Linked DNA regions of Phenylobacterium montanum. The protein of the gene in region 1 interacts with the protein of each later gene in a pairwise test. Links are inferred from orthologs where the notes say so. Each region holds a gene or a part of one and is shown in the gene's direction. Other genes may lie near its edges. The genes, in order: KCG34_RS22290 and mtgA.

The links.
Region 2: the proteins of KCG34_RS22290 (region 1) and mtgA interact in binary tests that used the Escherichia coli proteins (3 or more experiments, as listed by UniProt). The link is inferred for Phenylobacterium montanum from one-to-one orthologs.

Annotation. Positions count from the first base shown.
Region 1 is NZ_CP073078.1:4,861,954-4,866,691, forward strand. What follows is about bases 1-2,999. They hold KCG34_RS22290 (peptidoglycan D,D-transpeptidase FtsI family protein), read left to right. Parts: upstream 1-619; coding sequence 620-2,380; downstream 2,381-2,999. Other genes in these bases: rsmH (16S rRNA (cytosine(1402)-N(4))-methyltransferase RsmH), read left to right, coding at 1-156; ftsL (cell division protein FtsL), read left to right, coding at 153-620; KCG34_RS22295 (UDP-N-acetylmuramoyl-L-alanyl-D-glutamate--2,6-diaminopimelate ligase), read left to right, coding at 2,377-2,999. Also shown: more of KCG34_RS22295, read left to right, coding at 3,000-3,822; KCG34_RS22300 (UDP-N-acetylmuramoyl-tripeptide--D-alanyl-D-alanine ligase), read left to right, coding at 3,815-4,738. UniProt on the Escherichia coli protein: Essential cell division protein that catalyzes cross-linking of the peptidoglycan cell wall at the division septum. Required for localization of FtsN.
Region 2 is NZ_CP073078.1:3,521,370-3,531,946, forward strand. The notes cover bases 3,721-6,681. They hold mtgA (monofunctional biosynthetic peptidoglycan transglycosylase), read left to right. Parts: upstream 3,721-4,833; coding sequence 4,834-5,529; downstream 5,530-6,681. Other genes in these bases: KCG34_RS15875 (WD40 repeat domain-containing protein), read left to right, coding at 3,721-4,008; KCG34_RS15880 (nitroreductase), read right to left, coding at 4,075-4,743; KCG34_RS15890 (aspartate-semialdehyde dehydrogenase), read left to right, coding at 5,784-6,681. Outside these bases: KCG34_RS15850 (GNAT family N-acetyltransferase), read right to left, coding at 1-5; rpmA (50S ribosomal protein L27), read right to left, coding at 149-421; rplU (50S ribosomal protein L21), read right to left, coding at 445-984; KCG34_RS15865 (CobW family GTP-binding protein), read left to right, coding at 1,171-2,223; KCG34_RS15870 (ExbD/TolR family protein), read right to left, coding at 2,430-2,867; more of KCG34_RS15875, read left to right, coding at 3,034-3,720; more of KCG34_RS15890, read left to right, coding at 6,682-6,812; EamA family transporter RarD, read left to right, coding at 6,812-7,723; KCG34_RS15900 (serine hydrolase domain-containing protein), read right to left, coding at 7,720-8,850; KCG34_RS15905 (PfkB family carbohydrate kinase), read right to left, coding at 8,855-9,703; KCG34_RS15910 (methyl-accepting chemotaxis protein), read right to left, coding at 9,755-10,577. UniProt on the Escherichia coli protein: Peptidoglycan polymerase that catalyzes glycan chain elongation from lipid-linked precursors. May play a role in peptidoglycan assembly during cell division in collaboration with other cell division proteins.

The DNA of each region.
Region 1 (4,738 bases):
CCGGCCGCCAAGGGCCCCAGCCCGACCTTCACCCTGCTGTTCAACGGCGCCCGCGCGCCGAGCGAGGCCGAGATCGCCGCCAATCCCCGCGCGCGGTCGGCCAAGCTGCGCGCCGGCGTGCGCACCGCCGAACCGGTCTGGAGGGCTGCGGCATGAACCCGTTCAGTCTGCTCAATCGTCGGGTCCGGGGCTTTTTGGTGATCGAGCTGGTCGCCACGGCCCTGCTGACCGTCACCGTCCTGGCCGTCTACCTGGCCAAGACCGGCGCCGGGGACAAGCGTGACGACATCGTCCGCGTCGAGCAGCAGATCGACGCGGAGACCGCCCAGATCCGCCTGCTGCGCGCCGAGGTCGCCGCCGAAGAGCGGCCTGACCGGCTGGAGGCCCTGGCCAGCCAGTATCTCGGCATGCAGCCGGTGACCGCCAAGCACGAGATCGACGCCGAGGCCCTGGCCGACATCGCCCAGCTGGGCAGGGCCGCCGCCGACGCCAAGCTCAAGGTCGCCGCAGCGACGCCGCATGTGGCCCCCGTCGCCGCGCCCGCGCCGGCCGCCGCCCCGACCCTACAGCACGCCGCCTTCGTCACCGGGGGCGAGCCCGCCGCAAAGGCGCAGCGCTGATGCGCCCGGTGGACCTCGCCTTCTATCGCGCACCCCCGGCGATCCGCTGGGTGCTGCGGCTGATCTGGCACATCGAGCACGGCTTCGAGCGCGCCAGGGCCGAGGGCCACGCCCTGGACGACGCGCGCCGGCGCATCCGCTTCGTGTTCCTGATGTTCTCCGCCGGCTTCGTCGTGCTGGCGGTCTGCGCCTCCAAAGCCGCCCTGTTCCCGAGCGTGGAGCGGGTCACGGCCTTGGCCGCGCCTGACGGCGCGCGCGCCGACATCGTCGACCGCAATGGCCAGCTCCTGGCCGTCGACCTGCCGCACTACGGCGTCTATTTCAATCCAGCCGAGAACTGGGACACGGGCGAGGTGCTGCGTAAGCTGCCGGCCGTCCTGCCCCAGCTGAACGCCGAGCGCCTTGATCGCGCCCTGCACGCCACCCGCCGCCAGTACCTGATCGGCGGGTTGACGCCCGAAGAAAAGGCCAAGGTCGATGACCTCGGCCTGCCCGGCATCTCGTTCGAGAACGAGGTCGGCCGGGTCTATCCGCAGGGCTCGACCGCCGGACACCTGATCGGCTTTGTCGACCGCGGCGGCTCGGGCCTGGCGGGCGCCGAACTGGGCCTGAACCAGGCCATTGACGATGACGCCGGAAAGACGGCCTTGCCCCTGTCGATCGACGTGCGGGTGCAGGCGGCGGTGCAGGACGAACTGTCCAAGGCGGCCGAGAAATTCAACGCCATCGGCGGGGTGGGCATCGTCACCAACGTGCACACGGGCGAGATCCTGGCCATGGCCAGCTGGCCGAACTTCGACCCCAACAAGGCCGGCGAAAGCCCGCCTGCCGACATGATCAACCACGCCGCGGCGACGGTCTATGAGCCGGGCTCGGTGTTCAAGGTGTTCACCCTGGCCATGGGCATCGATGCGGGCCTAGCCAATGTCGATACGCCCTTCGATGTGGCCACGCCCCTGCAGCTGGCCGGCGGGAGGGTGATTCACGACTATCACAAGGGCGACAGCGTCCTGCCCCTGTCCAAGGTGTTCACCCACTCTTCCAACATCGGCGCGGCGCGGCTGGGCCTGATGGCCGGCTCGGAGCGGATGGACAAGTATTTCCGCAGCTTCGGCCTCTTCGCCGCCGCCCCCAGCGAGCTGAAGGAGTCCGCCCGGCCGCTGGTGCAGAAGCGGCTGGACGAGAACACCGTCGCCTCGATGTCGTTCGGCGAGGCCATCGCCGTCAGCCCGCTGGCCATCGCCACCGGGATGAACGCCATCGTCAACGGCGGCCAGTACGTCCCGCTGACCATCAAAAAGCTCGAACCCGGTCAGGTTCCGCAGGGCCACCGGGTGATCTCCGAGGCGACCTCGCGCACCATGCTCGACCTGATGCGCCTGAACGTCACCTCCGAGGACGGCTCGGGCAAGAAGGCCGACGTGCCGGGCTACAGCGTCGGCGGCAAGACCGGCTCGGCCGAAAAGTCGGCCGGCGGCGGCATTGCGCGCAAAAAGCTTGTGTCTTCCTTCGCGGCGGTGTTTCCCACCGACGGGCCGATGAACGCCGACCGCTACTTCATCCTGATCATGCTGGACGAGCCCAAGGCGACCAAGGACACCTTCGGCTTTGCGACCGGCGGCTGGACCGCGGCGCCGTCCGTGGGCCGGATCGTCGAGCGCATCGCGCCCTATGTCGGGGTCAAGCGCGAGCCGATCGACATGGCCACCCTCTATGGCGGCAAGGGCAAGCCGACCGAGCTGCAGGGGAGCGGCCGGTGACCTCTGTCCGCCTCTCCGCCCTGCTGGAAAAGGACCTGGCCGCCGATCCCCTGATCAGCGCCGTGACCGCCGACAGCCGCCGGGTCGCGCCCGGCGCCCTGTTCGTGGCCCTGCCGGGGACCAAGGTGGACGGCAAGAGCTTCGTACCCGCCGCGGTCCAGGCGGGCGCCGCCGCCATCCTGGCGGCAGAGCCGATGACTGGGGTTCCGGTCCCAGTGGTCGCCGTCGCCGATCCGCGCCGGGCCTACGCTCTGGCCGCCGCCGCCTTCTGGGGCGCCCAGCCCCAGACCTGCGTCGCCGTGACCGGCACCAACGGCAAGACCTCGGTCGCCGTCTTCTGCCGCCAGATCTTCGAGCGCCTGGGGCGCAAGTCCGCCAGCATGGGCACGCTCGGCGTGCAGACGGGCGGCGAGCAACTGACCCCGGCGGGCCTGACCACCCCCGACGCCGGCGATGTCGCCCGGCTGCTGGCCGAGCTGGCCGGCCGCGGCGTCACCCACCTGGCGCTGGAGGCCTCCTCGCATGGGGTCGACCAGCGGCGCCTGGACGGGGTGAGCCTGACGGCGGCCGGCTTCACCAACCTGACCCAGGACCACCTGGACTATCACGGCGGCATGGACGAGTACCGCGCCGCCAAGCTGCGCCTGTTCGAGACCCTGGCGCCGCGCGGCTCGGCGGCGGTGCTCAACGCCGACAGCGACGCCTATCCGGCCTTCGCCGCCGCCGCTGTGCAGAACGGGCACAGCCTCTTGTCGGTCGGCGAAAAGGGCCAGTTTCTCACCCTGACCGGCCGCGCCCTGGCGCCCGAGGGCCAGCGCCTGCTGATCCGCGGCGAGGGCCGCGCCTTCGAGGTGCGCCTGCCGCTGGCCGGCGGGTTCCAGGCGTCCAACGCCCTGGTGGCGGCGGGTCTCTGCATCGCCGCCGGCGAGAAGATCGACGCGGTGCTGGAAGCCCTGGAGCATGTCGAGGGCGCGCCCGGCCGGCTGCAGCGGGTAGGTTCGGGCCCTCGCGGCGGCGAGGCCTATGTCGACTACGCCCACACCCCCGACGGCCTGGAGACCGTGCTGGCGGCGCTCAGGCCCCATACCTCCGGGCGGCTGATCGTGGTGTTCGGCGCCGGCGGCGACCGCGATCGCGGCAAGCGGTCCCTGATGGGCGAGATCGCCGCGCGGCTTTCCGACATCGCCATCGTCACCGACGACAATCCGCGCTCGGAGGAGCCGGGCTCGATCCGCGCCGCCATCCTGGCCGCCGCCCCCGGCGCGCGCGAGATCGGCGACCGGCGCGAAGCCATCTTCGAGGCGGCCCGCCTGATGGGCCAAGGCGACGTTCTGGTGGTGGCCGGCAAGGGGCACGAGCAGGGCCAGCTGGTGGCCGGCGTCACCCATCCCTTCGACGACGTGGCCGTGACCCGCGAAGCGCTGGAGGCGGCGCATGGCTGAGCCGCTCTGGACCAGCGACGAGATCCTGGCCGCCACGGGCGGGACCCTGGTCTGCACGCCGTTCGAGGCCACCGGCGTCTCCATCGACACCCGCACGCTGGAGCCCGGCGACCTGTTCGTGGCCCTGGCCGGCGCGCGTGACGGGCACGAGTTCGTCGGCGCCGCCCGTGCGCACGGCTCGGCCGCGGCCCTGGTCTCGCACCCGGTCACGGGCTGCCAGGTGGTGGTCCCCGACACCCTGAAAGCCCTGGAAGCTTTGGGCGCCGCCGCCCGCGAGCGCGCCTCGACCGCCCGCCGCGGCGCGGTGACCGGCTCGGTCGGCAAGACCAGCGTCACCCAGGCCCTGGCTGCGGGCCTGGCCCTGGCCGGCCCGTCCCACGCCTCCATCAAGTCCTACAACAATCACATCGGCGTGCCCCTGACCCTGGCCCGGATGCCCCGCGAGACGCAGCGGGCGGTGTTCGAGGTCGGCATGAACCACGCGGACGAGATCACCCCCCTGTCGCGTATGATCCGGCCCCACGCGGTGGCCATCACCACGGTCGGCCCGGTGCACATGGAGAACTTCGCCGACGGCGAACAGGGCGTCGCCCGCGCCAAGGCCGAGATCTTCGCCGGGCTGGAGCCGGGCGGGGTGGCGGTGCTGAACGCCGACAATCGCTGGTTCGACTTGCTGGCCGGCGAGGCTCGGGCCGCGGGGGCGAAGGTGATGCGGTTCGGTGCAGCGGATGGGGCCGAGGCGCAGCTGACCGGGTTCGAAATGACCGCCGGCGGGGCGGTGGTCGAGGCGGTGCTGCATGGCCGGCCCCTGCGCTTCCCGATCCGCCAGAGCGGCGCCCACTGGGGGCCGAACAGCCTGGCGGTGCTCCTGATGCTGGAAGCCCTCGATGTGGGGCTGGAGACCGGCCTTGCGGCC
Region 2 (10,577 bases), 1.3 Mb from region 1 along the record:
CTCATTTTACGCCTCCCGGGACCATGCGATGGCCCCAAAACCAGAATGGGGGATCCGGCGCTCCGGATCCCCCACTCGGGTAGCTCGGCTTCCGGATCGCAGCTTATTTAGGGCGCGATCCGAAAATGTAAGGCGTCGGATCGCTGGGCTATTCGGCCGGCTCGGCCGCGGCGGCCACGACGTTTACATAGGTTCGGTCGTCGCGCTTGGTGACGAACTTCACAGCGCCGTTGGCGGTGGCGAAGAGGGTATGGTCCTTGCCAAGGCCGACATTGGCGCCCGGCCAGAACTTGGTGCCGCGCTGGCGGACGATGATGTTGCCGGCCAGCACCTGCTCGCCGCCGAACTTCTTTACGCCAAGGCGGCGGCCATCGGAATCGCGACCGTTACGCGAAGAGCCGCCGGATTTCTTGTGTGCCATGGTGGGTCTCCGGGTAGATCAGATTACGCTTCGTCGCCGGCGTCGGCGGCGGGAGCCTCGGCCTTGGGGGCCTTGGGCTTGGCGGCGCGCTTCGGCTTGGCCGGGGCTTCAGCTTCGACGGCCGGGGCCGCTTCCACCGGGGCTTCCACGGCCGGGGCGGCCGCGACGGCCAGCTTCAGGCCGCGGGCGCGGGCGTTCAGCTCGGCGCGGGTGGTCAGGTCGATGGCGCCGTCCCAGGTCTCGCTCTTGCCGTCGGCCTTCAGGCCGGTGATGCGGACCACGGTCTCCAGCTGGCGATGGCCTTGGGTGCGACGATAGCCCTGGCGGCGGATCTTCTTGAACACCTTGATCTTGTCGCCCTTGCGGGTCTCGATCAGGGCGCCTTCGACGACGGCGCCGTCCACGGTCGGGGCGCCGACCACGACGTCCGCGCCTTCGCCCAGCATCAGGACTTCGTTGAACGCCACCTTGGCGCCCGGCTCGCCCTCGAGCTTTTCGACGACCAGCAGGTCGCCGGCCTTCACTCGATATTGTTTGCCGCCGGTTTTGATGACCGCGTACATCGCGTTCGCCTTAAGATAAATCGCAAAAGGAAGCGCCCGCGAGTTTGGCCCGCGGGCGAGAGGCGGGCTTTATACAAGCACGCGCTTCAGAGTCAACGCTTTGGCGCCGAAACTTGGCGGTTCGATTCAGGGCGCGTCATGCCGAGACCCTGGCGGCGAGGCCCACTCTCTACTAACTAGCAGCGCATGACTCAAACCGCCCCGCTCAAGACTCCCGTGACCGTGCTGACCGGCTATCTCGGCGCCGGCAAGACCACGCTTTTGAACCGCATCCTCTCCGAGGACCACGGCAAGCGCTACGCCGTGATCGTCAACGAGTTCGGCGAGATCGGCATCGACAACGACCTGGTGGTCGGCGCCGACGAGGAAGTGTTCGAGATGAACAACGGCTGCGTCTGCTGCACGGTGCGGGGGGACCTGATCCGCGTGGTGCAGGGCCTGGCCAAGCGTAAGGGCGGGTTCGACGCCATCGTGGTCGAGACCACCGGTCTGGCCGACCCCGGCCCGGTGGCCCAGACCTTCTTCGTCGACGACGACGTCAAGGCCAAGACCCAGCTGGACAGCGTCACCACCGTGGTCGACGCCAAGCACATCCTCTTGCGGCTGTCGGACTCGAAGGAGGCGCGCGAGCAGATCGCCTTCGCCGACCAGATCGTGCTGAACAAGACCGACCTGGTCTCGGAAGACGACCTGAAGATGATCGAGGCGCGGCTGCGCCGGATCAACCCGCTGGCGCCGATCCACCGCGCCCAGCGCTCCAACGTGCCGCTGGAGGCGATCCTGGGCCGCGGCGGCTTCGACCTGGAGCGGATCCTGGACATCGAGCCGGAGTTCCTCAATCCGGCGCATGGCGAGGAAGGGCATGTGCATGACGAGCACTGTGACCACCATGACCACGATCATCACCACCACGGCCATGATCACGACCACGCGCGCCACGACGACGACATCAAGGGCGTGTCTCTGCGGCTCGACAAGCCGGTGGACGCCAACAAGGTCACCCGCTGGCTGAACGAGCTCCTGGCCGCCCAGGGGCCGGACATCCTGCGCGCTAAGGGCATCCTCGACGTCAAGGGCGAGGACCGGCGGCTGGTGTTCCAGGCCGTGCACATGATCCTGGAGGGCGACATGCAGGGCCCCTGGCGCAGCGAGGCCGACCGCTACAGCCGCATGGTGTTCATCGGCCGGAACCTGGACGAAGCGGCGCTGAAGGCGGGGTTCGAGGCCTGCGCGGCTTAAGGGTCGCGCCCACAGATTTCCTCATCCTGAGGCGCCCGCGCAGCGGGCCTCGAAGGACGCAATAGCGCCGCCGCTGCGTGCTTCGAGGCTCGCCGCTTTGCGCCGAGCACCTCAGCATGAGGAGTGAGGCTACGCGGAAACACCCCCAAAACGAAAACGGCTCCCGCGAAGGGAGCCGCCTCGTAATCCGGTTTCGGATGAAACGCTTACAGGTTCTCGGTGATCAGCGAGACCTTGTAGTAGCCTTCCGACTGCAGCTTGTTGATCACCGACATGAAGGCTTCGTAGTGCACGTCCTTGTTGGCGCGGATCAGCACGGGGTCGTTCTTCGGGTTGGCGGAGCCGTTGCGGATCTCGGCGCCCGAAAGGTCGGTGACCAGATTGTCGAGGCTGGTCGGAGTGTCGACGATGTCGATCTGGCTGTCGCTCTGGATCGAGATGTAGACGGGCTTCTTTATCTCGTGGGCCTGATCCGGAGTCGCCGGCGGCAGGTCGATCTTCACCGCCAGGGTGGCCGCCGGGATCGACACCATGAAGATGATCAGCAGCACCAGCATCACGTCGACGAACGGCGTCACGTTGATATCGGAATTCTGGCCGAGGCCGTACTTCCCGCCCGTCTTTCCACCCAGCTTCGCAGCCATATATCCTCTCCGGAGTAGCCCGCGACCGGCGGACCCGCATAGTTGGCGAGACTTCAATCACACCCCGCCCCCCGAAGTAAAGGGGCTCTGATCACGGAGCCTGCCGTAAGGTCGCATTGTCAACGCCCTGGGCAAGGCGGCGCCCAATGGGGTATGCGCGAGCGCCATGAAGCAAGCATTCGACGCCTATGTGACGGCCGCCCTATTCGACAAGACCGGCCAGGCCCTGTTCGCCCTGGGCGACGGCACGGTCCGCACCGACGCCGGCGCGACCCTGGCCGCCCATGACGGGGCGGTGCTGTGCGCCTGCGCCCATCCCTCAGGCGAGGGGGTGGTGACCGGCGGGGACGACGGGCGGCTGGCCTGGAGCAGGGCCGGGGGCGTCGCCGAACTCGCGGCGCTGACGGGCAAGTGGATCGACGCGGTGGCCGCCAGCCCGGCCTCGGGCCTGATCGCCTTCGCCGCCGGGCGCGAGGCGCATATTCGTGACGCGGCTGACGCCGCGTTCGCCCGCATATTCGCCCACGACAAGAGCGTCGCCGACCTGGCCTTCGACCCCAAGGGCCGGCGGCTGGCGGCGGCGACCTACGGCGGAGCGGTGCTGTGGTACGCCCGCATCGCCGAGCAGAACCCGGTCAAGCTGAACTGGGCCGGCAGCCACATCGCCGTGGCCTTCAGTCCGGACGGGCGCTTTCTGATGTCGTCGATGCAGGAGAACCAGTTGCACGGCTGGCGGCTGAACGACGCCAAGGACCTGCGCATGGGCGGCTATCCGGCCAAGGTGAAGAGCCTGGTGTTCATGGCCAAGGGCATGCTGATGGCCACCAGCGGCGCCCCCGGGGTGGTGGTCTGGCCGTTCGGCGGCGCCAATGGCCCGATGGGCAAGGAAGCCGCCGAGATCGGCTTCGACGAATCGACCCTGGTGGCGCGGGTGGCCGGCACGCCGGACGGGACCATCCTGGCGGCGGGGCTGGACGACGGCCGGGTCTGGGCCTGCGACCTCACGTCGCGCCGGATCGAGCAGATCAAGGCCGAGAAGGGCTCGGCGATCACCGCGCTGGCTGTGACCAGGGACGGCGGGCGCCTGGCCTGGGGGGATGAGGACGGGCAGGTTGGGGTGAGCGAGCTGGAGGGGCTTTAGGCTCCGCCACCCAAGACCGTCATGGCTCGGCTCGTCCCGGCGAAGACGGGAAAATATGGCGGTGAGCTACTCGAACCCCCTCAGCTCCCCCCAGACCTCGAACGGATCGCGCCGGGTGCGCAGGGTATTGATCGGCGCATCCTCGTCGCGGAAGCCCATGGCCATGCCACTGAACAGCATGTGGTCCTCCGGCAGATCGACGAAGGCCGCCACGGTCTGCGGCACGCGGGCCCAGAACTCCTGGGCGCAGGTGGAAAGGCCGCGCTCCTCGGCCAGCAGCATCACCGTCTGCATGTACATGCCGAGGTCGGCCCACTGCGGCGGGCCGAGCTTGCGGTCGAGGCAGAAGAACAGGCCCACCGGCGCGCCGAAGAACTCGATGTTCTTGGCCAATTGGCGCAGGCGCCCGGCCTTGTCCTCGCGGGCGATGCCGATGCTGGCGTAGAGGTCCTCGCCGCAGACGAAGCGGCGGGTGCGGAAGGGGTCCCAGAGGTTGGGCGGATAGACGTCGTATTCGGTGGGCTCGCCGCCGCCCGCCATGGAGGCCGCGGCCTTGGCCTTCAGCTCGGCCAGGGGCTGGCCGGCCAGGGCATAGACCCGCCAGGGCTGCAGGTTGCCGCCGGAGGGAGCGCGGGCGGCGATCTCCAGGATCTCGCGCACCAGAGCGCCCGGCACCGGGTCGGGCTTGAAGGCGCGGACGGAGATGCGGCGCTGCACGGCTTCGGTGACGGTCATTGGGCAGTCCTGGAGACAGAATCTTTCGGCCTCGCTAGCATCAGGCCCCAGCGTCAAGGCAAGCGGATTGAGTCGGGGTTAGGCGTGGCGGTGAAGAAGGCGCGGGGCGGCTGTCTGGGCCGGCTGGTCGGTCTGGTGCTGATCCTTTTCATCGCGCTCCCGATCGGGAGCGTGGTGCTCTATCGCTTCGTCCCGCCGCCGATCACCATCCTGATGGTCCAGCGCCTCATCGAAGGCCACGGCATGGACTACCGCTGGAAGCCGCTCGACAAGATCTCGCCGGCCCTGGCCCAGGCGGCGGTGGCGTCCGAGGACGCGCGGTTCTGCGAGCACCACGGCTTCGACGTCCAGGCCATGGAAAAGGCCATGCAGCACAATGAAAAGCGGCCCAAGAAGATCCGCGGCGGCTCGACCATCAGCCAGCAGACGGCCAAGAACGTGTTCCTGTGGCCGGGCCGCGACTATGTGCGCAAGGGGTTAGAGGCCGGCTACACGGTGCTGATCGAGACCGTGTGGGGCAAGCGGCGGATCATGGAGGTCTATCTCAACGTGATCGAGTTCGGCCCCGGGATCTATGGCGCCGAGGCGGCCAGCCAGCGGTTCTTCCACGAGCCCGCCTCGGCCCTGACCCCCGCCCAGGCGGCGCAGCTGATCGTGGTGCTGCCCAGGCCCCTGAAATGGAACGCCGAGGCGCCGGGGCGCTATGTGGCCAAGCGCTCGCGGGTGATCGGCGGGCGCATCGGCACGGTGCGCGAGGATGATCTGGCGGGGTGCGTGCTGGATTAGGGGGCAGGCAAGCCCGGATTCTCATTTAAATCCGCTCATCCCGGCGAATGCCGGGAACCAGATCATATGGCTCAGACATCGGTCCGTTTGCACAGGGGCGATTCCCAAATGCCAGCACTCTGTCAACTGGTTCCCGGCATTCGCCGGGATGAGCGGGGTGGGGGCGAGGCAAAATGTTGCGCTGCGGCGCCTTGTAACGCCCCGTTCGAGGGCGTATCTCCCCCGAACTCTGTTTCAAGCCAAGGAGATGCATGATGGGTTACCGGGTGGCCGTTGTCGGCGCCACGGGCAATGTGGGCCGCGAAATGTTGGCGATCCTCGAGGATGTGAACTTCCCCGTGGACGAAATTTACGCCGTGGCCTCGCGCAACTCCATCGGCGTCGAAGTCAACTACGCGGACAAACGCATTTATTGCCAGGCGATCGACGACTTCGACTTCTCCAAGGTCGACGTGGTGCTGATGTCGGTGTCGGGCGCGTTCTCCAAGGAATGGTCGCCCAAGATCGGCAAGCAGGGCCCGATCGTGATCGACAATTCGTCGGCCTGGCGCATGGACCCCGACGTGCCGCTGATCGTGCCGGAGGTGAACCCGGACGACGCGTCTCTGGCGCGGCGCAAGAACATCATCGCCAACCCGAACTGCTCGACCGCCCAGCTGGTGGTGGCTTTGAAGCCGCTGCACGACGCGGCCAAGATCAAGCGGGTGGTGGTCTCGACCTATCAGTCGGTGTCCGGCGCGGGCAAGGCCGGCGTCGACGAGCTGTGGGACCAGACCAAGGCCGTCTTCACCCTCGGCCCGACGGAGCCGAAGAAGTTCCCCAAGCAGATCGCCTTTAACGTCATCCCCTTCATCGGGTCGTTCAACGACGACGGCTATACCGACGAAGAGGCCAAGATGTGGAACGAGACGCACAAGATGATCGATCCGGCGATCAAGCTGACGGTCACCTGCGTGCGCGTGCCGGTGTTCGTCGGCCATTCGGAATCGGTGAACATCGAGTTCGAGACCCCGCTGGACGAGGACGAGGCCCGCGAGATCCTGCGCGACGCCCCCGGCGTGCTGGTGGTCGATAAGCGGGACGACAAGGGCTACATCACGCCCAAGGAGGCCCAGGGCGAATTCGCAGTCTATGTCTCGCGCATCCGCAACGACCACTCGGCCCCCAACTGCCTGAACATGTGGGTGGTGTCGGACAACCTGCGCAAGGGCGCGGCCCTGAACGCCGTGCAGATCGCCCAGCTGTTGCACGAACGCGGCATGCTGGAAAGGGCCCACGCCTGATGAGCCAGCCCTCCGCGCCGGCTCCGGCGCGGGGGGCGCTGATCGCCGGGATCGCCTGCTACACCCTCTGGGGCGTCCTGCCGCTCTATCTGCGCGCCGTGGCCCAGGCCGGCGCCAGCCCGCTGGAGATCATCGCCCATAGAGCCGCCTGGTCGGCGCCCTGGGCCGGGGCGCTGGTGCTGCTGGCCGGCCAGCGCCGCCAGGTGGCGCAGGTGTTCGCCACGCCGCGCACCCTGGGCCTTCTGACCCTTTCGGCGCTGCTGATCGCCGGCAACTGGGGGCTGTTCGTGTGGGCGGTGGCCAATGGCCACATCATGGAATCCAGCCTCGGCTACTACATCAACCCGCTGCTCAACATGGCCATGGGCGCGGTGCTGTTCCGCGAGCGGCTCGACCTGTTCGGCAAGACCGCCATCGGCCTCGCCGCCGCCGGGGTGCTGGTCCAGGGCGTCGCCCTCGGCCATCCGCCGATGATCTCCCTGGCCCTGGCCTTCAGTTTCGGCTTCTACGGCCTGATCCGCAAACAGGTCGCCGCCGAGGCCCAGACCGGCCTGTTCGTCGAGTGCCTGGTGCTGCTGGTCCCGGCCGTGGGCTATATCGCCTGGCTGCAGACCCATGGCGCCGGCCACTTCTTCGCGTCCCCCGGCATGACCGCACTTCTGGCCTTCGCCGGCCCGGCGACTGTCGTGCCCCTGGCCCTGTTCGCCTGGGCGGCGCGGCGGTTGCCGCTTTCGACCGTAGGCTTTTTGCAGTTCATCGGCCCGACCATGCAGTTCATCATCGGGGCCGAGGGCGGCGAGCGCCTGACGCCGGTCATGGTCGCCTCGTTCAGCCTGATCTGGCTGGGGGTCCTGGTGTTCGTCACCGGCGCCTGGCGCGCCAGCCGGCGGGTGGAGTGGCGGGAGGCCTAGATCGCCTCGTAGGCCGCTTCGATCAACCGCTTGGCTCTGGGGTCGCCCACCAGCACGGCGGACTGGCGGTTCATCACATAGGCGCCCGAGACGCCGGTCTCCGGGTCGGCGAAGGCGCAGCTGCCGCCCCAACCGTAGTGGCCGAAGGTCTCAGGCCCGAAACCGAACACGTTCAGCCCCTCGTTGCGCATCAGCCCGGCGCCCCAGGCGATGTCATAGGGCAGGACGAGGTCGCGGCCGTGGATGCGTTTGCGTGCGGCTGCTGCGGCCACGCCGGGGGCCAGCACCGCCTGGCCGTCCAGCCGGCCGTCATTGGCGAAGGCGGCCATCAGCCGGGCCAGGGCCGGGGCGGTGGCATGGCCGTTGGCCGAGGGGATCTCGGCTCGCCGCCAGTCGGCGCCGCTGCGGCCGCCGGGCGAAGACCACTTCTCCAGGAAGGCGGCCTTCTTGGCCGGCGTGATCTCGCCGAGGTCCGGCGCGGCGGGCGGCCGCCTCAGGTCGGCGCAGCGGCCGTGTTCGCTGTCCGGCAGGCCGATCCAGAGGTCGAGGCCGAAGGGTTGGGCGAGGTCTTCGCGCAGGGCCGTCCCCATGGTGCGGCCATCCACCCTGCGGAAGATCTCGCCGGCCAGGTAGCCATAGGTCACCGGGTGATAGCCGCTGGCGCTGCCCGGCGGCCAAAGCGGCGCCAGGGCGGCCAGGGCGGCGCAGAGGCCGTCCCAGTCGAACCACAGGGTCGGGTCGATCGGCTGGACAAATCCCGGCAGGCCGGCCTGGTGCGACAAGGCCTGCTCCACCGTCACCGCGCCCTTGCCGTGGGCGGCGAACTCGGGCCAGAGCTCGGCCACCGGCGTCGCATAGTCCAGCCGCCCCTGGCTCACCAGCCGCGCCACCATCAGGGCCGCCACCGCCTTGGTGGTGGAGAAGACCGGGGTCAGGGTGTCGGGGCCGAAGGGCTGCTGGCCGGCGCGGTCGCGGATCCCGGCCCAGAGATCGACCACCACCTGGCCCTCGAGCGCCAGGGCGAAGCGCGCGCCCTGCTCCTGGCCTTCGGCGAAATTGGCGGCGAAGGCCTCGCGCACGGGCTCGAACTGGGGCGGGCAGGTCCCGAAGATTTCAGTCTCGCTCATCAGGTCAGACCAGCCTTTCGATACGCACATTGGACGAGGCCTGGCGCAGGCGCGGCCCCATGGCCACCACCGGCAGTTCGCTGGCGGCCCAGGCCTCGGCGGCCGCCACCGTCTCATAGACGGCCCCCACCGCCCGGGCCATGGCGTAGGAGATCGGCTGGTCCTCGACCAGGGCGGCGGCGAAGAGGGCGGTGAGCAAATCGCCCACGCCATTGGGCGCCTTGGCCAGGCGGGCGTGGGCGGCGACCCAGGCCTCCGGCCCGTCGGCATAGACAACCGCCAGGTCAGAGCCGTGGCGCACGGAAGAGACCAGGGACGGCTTGCCGACCACCCGCCCGGCCGCCCGGGCTGCGCGGGCGTCGCGCACCGGGGTGCCGGTCAGGCGCTGCATCTCCCAGGCGTTGGGGGTGATCAGGTCGGCGCGCGGAACCAGCTCGGTCACCAGGGCCTCGGCCACCTCGGCGTTGACATAGAGGCCCTTGTCGTCGTCGCCCATGATCGGGTCGACAATGATCCGCGGCTTCTTGGCGTAGGCTCCGCCGCGATCGGCGGCGCGGATGCGGTCGATGGCGGCGGCGGCGGCGCGCACCTGGGCGCCGTTGGCGAAATAGCCGGTGATGACCAGGTCGACCACGCCGAACAGGCCGTTGGCCTCGACCCCGTCCAGGACCCCCTGGAAGGTGTCCAGCCGCACCGGATCTCCGCCCGGCGCGCCCCAGCCCGGGTGGCGGCCGAACAGCACGGTCGGGACCAGCACCGGGTCGATCTTCAGCTGCGACAGGGCCAGGGCCTGGACGAACCCGCCCACGCGGCTCGAGGCGACGTGGCTGGACAGGATCAGGGCGAGGGGCATGCGCCCCTTATCGCAGAGCCTGTCGCGAAGTCACCCCGCAAGGCGCGGGGATCAAAACTCCTCCCACGCGTCGGCTTTGGCGGCTGTGGCCAGGTTGGAGCGGGCGAAGCTGGCGGCGCGGCCCTGGGCGGCGTGGACCGGATTGGCGGCGGACCTGCGGGGCGCCGCGGCCGCGCGCTGCGACCGGCCGCCGACCTGGAAGCCCTGCATCAGGCCCGCCAGCGACTGCGCCTCATTGGCCAGGCTGTGGCTGGCGGCGGTGGACTCCTCGACCATGGCGGCGTTCTGCTGGGTCATCTGGTCCATCTGGTTGACGGCGGTGTTGACCTGGGAAAGGCCGGTGGCCTGTTCCTGGGTGGAGTGGGTGATCTCCTCGACGATGGCGTTGATCTCGGCCACCTGGTCGGTGATGCGGCGCAGGGCCTCGCCGGCCTCGCCCACCAGCTGCACGCCCTGGCCGACTTCGCCGGCGGAGGCGGTGATCAGGCCCTTGATCTCCTTGGCCGCGTCGGCCGAGCGCTGGGCCAGGGCCCGCACTTCCTGGGCCACGACGGCAAAGCCGCGGCCAGCCTCGCCCGCCCGGGCCGCCTCGACCCCGGCGTTGAGGGCCAGAAGGTTGGTCTGGAAGGCGATCTCGTCGATCACCCCGATGATCTGGCTGATCTGGCTGGAGGAGCGTTCGATGGCGCTCATGGCCTTGACCGCGCCTTCCACCACCTCGCCGGAGGCCTCGGCGTCGCCCTTGGCCTTGGCCACCACGCTTCGGGCGTGCTGGGCGCCCTCGGCGGTCTTCTTCACCGTGGCGGTGATCTCGTCCAGGGCCGCGGCGGTTTCTTCCAGGCTGGCCGCCTGCTGCTCGGTGCGGCGGGACATG